One region of the Paenibacillus woosongensis genome, then DNA from elsewhere that is predicted to be linked to it. Evidence: a T-box and tRNA genes for the amino acid it is inferred to sense, from the RefSeq annotation. Region 1 holds a T-box; the other holds one or more tRNA genes.
What was found. The T-box of region 1 lies ahead of QNH46_RS18680 (arginine--tRNA ligase). A T-box ahead of a tRNA ligase gene usually reads a tRNA of that ligase, here a tRNA-Arg.
Positions count from the first base shown of each region.

Region 2: it has a tRNA-Arg gene. The T-box ahead of QNH46_RS18680 (arginine--tRNA ligase) is inferred to sense a tRNA for this amino acid. The anticodon was not compared.

Region 1 covers NZ_CP126084.1:4,084,784-4,088,181, reverse strand. The annotation lists gene QNH46_RS18680 (arginine--tRNA ligase) at 1-1,768, opposite strand, end outside; T-box leader at 1,821-2,040, opposite strand; gene QNH46_RS18675 (LacI family DNA-binding transcriptional regulator) at 2,238-3,275, shown strand.
Region 2 covers NZ_CP126084.1:4,603,726-4,607,123, reverse strand. The annotation lists rRNA gene QNH46_RS21335 (23S ribosomal RNA) at 1-542, shown strand, start outside; rRNA gene rrf (5S ribosomal RNA) at 759-875, shown strand; tRNA gene QNH46_RS21325 (tRNA-Asn) at 882-957, shown strand; tRNA gene QNH46_RS21320 (tRNA-Thr) at 961-1,036, shown strand; tRNA gene QNH46_RS21315 (tRNA-Glu) at 1,065-1,139, shown strand; tRNA gene QNH46_RS21310 (tRNA-Val) at 1,327-1,402, shown strand; tRNA gene QNH46_RS21305 (tRNA-Gln) at 1,416-1,490, shown strand; tRNA gene QNH46_RS21300 (tRNA-Lys) at 1,497-1,569, shown strand; tRNA gene QNH46_RS21295 (tRNA-Leu) at 1,583-1,667, shown strand; tRNA gene QNH46_RS21290 (tRNA-Gly) at 1,675-1,749, shown strand; tRNA gene QNH46_RS21285 (tRNA-Arg) at 1,757-1,833, shown strand; tRNA gene QNH46_RS21280 (tRNA-Pro) at 1,856-1,932, shown strand; tRNA gene QNH46_RS21275 (tRNA-Gly) at 1,940-2,013, shown strand; gene QNH46_RS21270 (TetR/AcrR family transcriptional regulator) at 2,770-3,398, opposite strand, start outside.

The DNA of each region.
Region 1 (3,398 bases):
CCGCTTTTAGGACAGGGCAGGATGTATAGAAGTTATTAAACAACGTAGCCAGCTGGTAGGCATAGCCGCATATTGTATTTGGCGTCAATTCCTTACTCGCGCTGTACAGAGTGTCAAACCAGCCGCTGATATGCCTCAGCAAAGCCCTTTCGGCCGGTTCCAGCGAAGTGATTTTGACCGTGTTGAGATTCGGCTGAAGATTTCGTTCCTGCGCCTTCCTTATCACACTATTGGCGCGGGCGTAAGCGTATAACAAATAGACGCCCGTATTTCCTGAAATTTCAGTGGCTTGTTGCAAATCGAACACCACCTCCGTTTGAAGGCTGAAGCGGAGTAAATAATATCGTATCGCTGCGGCCGCAATCACTCTGCTGGACAGCCCGCTTTGCTCCGTACGCTTGCGCTCGATCACGCTCTCCATGATATTCAGCAACTCGGTTACTTTAATTCCAATTCCCTGGCGTCCGGACATAGCATACGAGCTCTTGCCCTCGGATATGTCGATTCCTAGTTCCAGGGCCGAAGAAGGACTCAATGAGACTACCCCGTAGCTGACATGATGCAGCTTTTCTGATTCTTTCCAATAACCCAGCGCCTGCTTAACCATGGTCTGAGGATATTCCTGCCGATAATCAATGACATTAATAACTGAATCGGCATGGCCGAAATTAGTGTTCTCGACCCCAGAAGAGCGGGTTATCCATAAATCACCAGAAAATTTCTGATACGTAAAATTTTTGTCCAACAGCCCGTATTTCCACAAATGGTAGGCAATATCTTTGGCTGTATAGGTTAAAATGCCGTTGGAACGCACCAGAACTTTATCTGCGGCATGATCGGTCGCTGCCTTCTGCATACTGTCCACAACCTGTTCTTCAGCGCTTTGCTTCAAAACCCAACACCCAGCCAGCCGGCCTTCGGTTTCTTGGTAAAATAAAGAGGTTTTCTGCAGCAGTTGAAACGCCGAATGCCAAAATCCTTCTCTTACGATACTGCTCTCCCAGACGAGCAAATCGTATTGAATTCCGAATGCGCTCATATCCTCAAGATGCTCACGAACGATGCGTTCCGCCGCAAGCATGCCTACCCAAGATATGTTGGAGCTGCCGCTTTCCAGGTCATGAAGCACTTCGATTCGCTTCTCGGCCAGTTCAGGTTGAATGGCATATGCTTTGTTGGTTGTTGCGTAGAGATCCCAGCAATAATCTCCGAAACGCTCGTGTTCTCCCGTTAAAGGAATGTGCAGCAGCCCAACCACGGTGTCCGCTAATTGATTGCCTAAATCATCGATATAATTATGAACTTCGACCTTATAGCCGACTCTTCTTAGCAGCCTTACTAACGTATCGCCAATACATGAATTCCTTAAATGGCCGATATGCGCTGACTTGTTCGGATTGATGGAGGTATGTTCGATCACTACTTTTCCAGCGGAACATTCTGGCAGAACGAACTCACACTGCATCCATGTTTCCCAGTTAATATATAAATTTATAAAACCGGGAGAGACGATCTCGATTCGGCTCAATAAATTTTGCATACTCCCCTGCTGGACGAGCTTGGCCTTGATAAGCTCTGCGATTTGCAGAGGAGATTTTCTAAGTGCCTTTGCCAATTGCATCGCAATACTGCTGGAGTAGTCGCCATGCTCAAGGCTTGCGGGTTGTTCAATTTTGACAATGGGCACTGTAGTGCCCACCACGTCTAGCTCTTCACACAGACTCTGAACAGCATCGGTTATATGCCCCACCATCCAATGACTTAACATGCAATCCCCCCCAATAAAAGTTTGTTGTAAAAAATAAAAAAGCCCACGTCTCATAAGAGACGAGGACTGATCGTACTCGCGGTACCACTCTTGTTGTTAAACATAAATGTCTAACCACTCATAACATAACGGTGTCTGCCGGGCCTTCCTACTTTAACTGTTCAGAAGACCATCTCATGGATCCGTTTCATTATTGACTCCGGCCGGCTCTCACCCTCCCGGCTCGCTTGGACATAGAGGACAATAATTACTCTTCCAATCATGGATGCACATATGAAGTTTGAACTATTATAACCAATTTCCTCCATAAATATCCACCTTTTTTTTAATCATATTTACCTGAGTGAAAATAATATTTTAGTTAAATGACAAGAAAACGCTTGCAGAACAAAAATGGATATGGTATAAAAAATATAAATCTAAACGTTTAGATCTCTTGAGAATAGTGATTATGTCGAGGAGGTGGAGTATGTCTAACATTAGCATTAAAGATATAGCAGCCAGGGCGAATGTGTCTACGGCTACCGTCTCCTACGTCCTCAATGGCACGCGGAATGTCCGTCCCAAAACGCGTGAACGGGTATTGGCCGTGATCGAAGAGCTCAATTATAAGCCAAATGATATTGCTAAAAGCCTCAAACGAAGACGTACCGATACAATTGGCGTCATTGCCGAAGACGTTACCGTATTTAACACGCCAGAAATTATTGACGGTATTAACGATTATGGCGACCGCCATGATCTGCATATTTTGCTGACGAACCTGCGTCTGGATAAACGGATCGGCCGCGACTTCGACAACGTCGACAAGTACAAAAAATATGCTACAAGCGCCGTATCCGAACTGCTCAGCAAGCAGGTGGACGGGATCATTTATGTAGGCGTACATACCCGGGACTTGAGTGGTTTGATCGATACGGAGGGCAAACCGATCGTTTACACGTACGGCTATACCCAGAACGATATCGCCATTCAATATAACGATGAACAGGCATCATATGAAGCAATGTCCTATTTAGTTCAGAAAGGACACCGGCGAATCGCTATCATCAGCGGCTTGATGGATTCGATTCCTTCCCGCCTGCGTTTGAATGGATATTACAAGGCCGTAACAGAGTTCGAACTTCCCTTTGACCCGCTGTATATTAAAATGGGGGATTGGGAACGGGAGTCCGGCTATCGATTAACGAAGGAATTGCTGGCTTTGCCGGAGCCGCCGACAGCGATTCTATCTATGAATGATGTTATGGTCGTCGGGGTTCTGGAAGCGGCAAACGAAGCCGGAGTAAAGGTACCGGCGGACTTGTCTGTGATCGGGTTCGATAATCGGGAATTCAGCGATTATTTGACTCCCCGCATTACAACCATGGATATTCCGTTGCATGAAATGGGATACCAGGCGATGGAGGTTCTCCATAACCTTATGCAAGGAAAGAAAAACGAGCCTGTGAATATGCCGGTCTGCCGGTTGATTGAGCGTGATTCCGTAGCTGCCCCGAAGAAATGAGAGAATTTTTCGAGACAGCTCCTCTTTTCCAATAAAATCTAAACGTTTAAATTTTTGACCAAATGGTGACAACTTGCCGATGGAGGCAAGCTCACATATACATGTACCACACATTAGGGAGGG
Region 2 (3,398 bases), 520 kb from region 1:
GAGACTGACAAGTCGAGCAGGGACGAAAGTCGGGCTTAGTGATCCGGTGGTACCGCATGGAAGGGCCATCGCTCAACGGATAAAAGCTACCCTGGGGATAACAGGCTTATCTCCCCCAAGAGTCCACATCGACGGGGAGGTTTGGCACCTCGATGTCGGCTCATCGCATCCTGGGGCTGAAGTAGGTCCCAAGGGTTGGGCTGTTCGCCCATTAAAGCGGTACGCGAGCTGGGTTCAGAACGTCGTGAGACAGTTCGGTCCCTATCTGTCGTGGGCGTAGGAAATTTGAGAGGAGCTGTCCTTAGTACGAGAGGACCGGGATGGACGCACCGCTGGTGCACCAGTTGTTCCGCCAGGAGCATAGCTGGGTAGCTACGTGCGGATGGGATAAACGCTGAAAGCATCTAAGCGTGAAGCCCTCCTCAAGATGAGATTTCCCAATTTAGTAAGACCCCTTGAAGACGACGAGGTTGATAGGCCTGAGGTGGAAGTGCAGCAATGTATGGAGCTGACAGGTACTAATCGGTCGAGGGCTTATCCAAACTTTACCCCAAAAAGTGAAGCGGAGGCTTCGAAGAGTATACCGAATACTTTTCGGGGGCCCCGGTGAACCAAGTAAGGGCTAACACGCAAATGAAGTTTCGTATCCAGTTTTCAGGTGATCAAGAACCTGAGTCGATTTTAAGCTGCATGTCTGTTCTAAGGTCTGATATTTTGCGATAGCAGATCGATGAAGCGGAAGCAGCGCAAAAATCATGTTTGGTGGCAATGGCGGAGGGGTTCCACACGTACCCATCTCGAACACGACCGTTAAGCCCTCCAGCGCCGATGGTACTTGGACCGCAGGGTCCTGGGAGAGTAGGACGTCGCCAAGCGGATGTTCCCTGATAGCTCAGTCGGTAGAGCACTCGACTGTTAATCGAGTTGTCACAGGTTCGAGTCCTGTTCGGGGAGCCATTTGCTCTCATAGCTCAGTAGGTAGAGTGCATCCATGGTAAGGATGAGGTCACCGGTTCGATCCCGGTTGAGAGCTCCACTATCTTTGCTTTGTGTAGTAAACATATGGCCCGTTGGTCAAGGGGTTAAGACACCTCCCTTTCACGGAGGTAACAGGGGTTCGAATCCCCTACGGGTCACCACTTTCATTATAAGCATCAGTAGGGATGAGAATCCCATAAAGGGGTTCGTCGGAGCATAAGCGTCGTTAGCAGTAACATCGCAGTCTCGAACGAAGTGAGAGTATCCCCTACGGGTCACCACTTTCATTATAAGCATCAGTAGGGATGAGAATCCCTTGGGGCTTCAGATGAACACTGTCCTACATATGGAGGCTTAGCTCAGCTGGGAGAGCATCTGCCTTACAAGCAGAGGGTCAGCGGTTCGATCCCGTTAGCCTCCACCATTTGAAATTTTATTGGGGATTAGCCAAGCGGTAAGGCAACGGACTTTGACTCCGTCATTCATAGGTTCGAATCCTATATCCCCAGCCATTGTACGAGCCATTAGCTCAGTTGGTAGAGCACCTGACTTTTAATCAGGGTGTCGAAGGTTCGAGTCCTTCATGGCTCACTTTTTCAAAAATGCGCGTGTGGCGGAATTGGCAGACGCACTAGACTTAGGATCTAGCGTCTTCGGATGTGGGGGTTCAAGTCCCTCCACGCGCACCATAGTTATGCGGACGTGGCTCAGCGGTAGAGCATCGCCTTGCCAAGGCGAGGGTCGCGGGTTCGATTCCCGTCGTCCGCTCCATAATTATGCGCCCTTAGCTCAGCTGGATAGAGCGTTTGACTACGAATCAAAAGGTCGGGAGTTCGAATCTCTCAGGGCGTGCCACTTTAACTTAACACATCATTAACGGGACGTAGCTCAGCTTGGTAGAGCACCTGGTTTGGGACCAGGGGGTCGCATGTTCGAATCGTGTCGTCCCGACCATAATGATGCGGGTGTAGTTCAATGGTAGAACTCCAGCCTTCCAAGCTGGTAGCGTGGGTTCGATTCCCATCACCCGCTCCATAAACAAACAACACTGCCAACAGGCAGTTTTTTTGTTTATGTGGGCTATTTTTTTGTTTTCTGTAGATGGAGAGAGAAGCCACAGGGGGCCGATCGTCCGTGCAGGCTCTAAAGGGCCCATCCTTAGGCTTTTTGCAGAATCCCGCAAGGGGATATTATGATTATTTATAATTGTTTATGGAAAGCAAGCAACAGGCCAGAACAGTGCCTATCCCCATTCTTTAGCTTCTCGTATATAGACAGTTGGACTTCAACCTGACCGGACTAAATGGAATTGATGTATCTAATTATGCTCTAAACGAATGTTTCAGGGGATTAGATGGATTTTTTGCATCTAAAATCAAGAATCCAGACCTTGAGGAGCATCTCCCCTACTTCTTACGACATGAAATCCATTTAAATCTACATTCCCTCCTTTTCCGCAAAAACTAACTACTATAAATCCATTTAAATAAGTAGAACTATATTAAATGTACTCCAATGACTCTTGATTTGGAGACATACATTCCCGTTCCACTATATGACTCGTGATATTGATGGGATGATTGAAGCGACTCCTAACGAGCAGTTGCCTGCCCATTATAGGGTCCTGGGCTGCTCACAAAAAAGACCTACACCTTCCAGGGCAAGTGGCATTAGCCCACAATCTATTGAGCGTAGCAGGCATATGGCTTGCTGCCTTCCTTCAAATCAAATGCATAAAAGCCTGACAGCAAAACATCGTGTTTTCCGTCAGGCTTTTAATTTTTTATTGGTTTAGGGCTTGGCAGATATTCCATTTAAAATGAGCTGTATCGTATCCCGAATTTCCTTGTCCTCATCCCAAGGCTGGTCGGGAAAGATGACAAAACGGGAAATGAACAGTCCAATCATGGCCGAAGCGCTGAATCGCAGCAGGGAAGGAGCAGGCATTTCGATGATCTGTCCTTTGCTTTTGAAATGCTCCACGATTTCAGCGAATCTGTGGAAGACTTTGTTGCCGATATGTTTTTTGAACTCCTCCTGCAGCATGGGCTGGAACGGGATTTCCTGCAGTAAAATTTTAATGAGCTTAATATGCTTGCGGGCAAAATTCAAGCGATTAACTGCAAGCGCATAAAGAAAGTCCTCGATCGTAGGGTAGTCTGACTCCAGCACTTCTTTGAAATCATTCCACACGAAGGGGGCAATTAGCCTGCTCATCATCGGAGATACGATGGAGAGGAGCAGGTCTTTCTTGGTTTTATAGTGGCGAAAGATCGTTCCTTCCGCAACCCCCGCTTTCTGAGCAATTTCGCTGGTTGAGGAAGCCGCATATCCTTTCTCTGCAAAAACTTCGACAGCCGCCTGAATAATTTTAATTTGTTTATCGGTCATTTTAGCTTCATCTATTTTGATGATTTCCT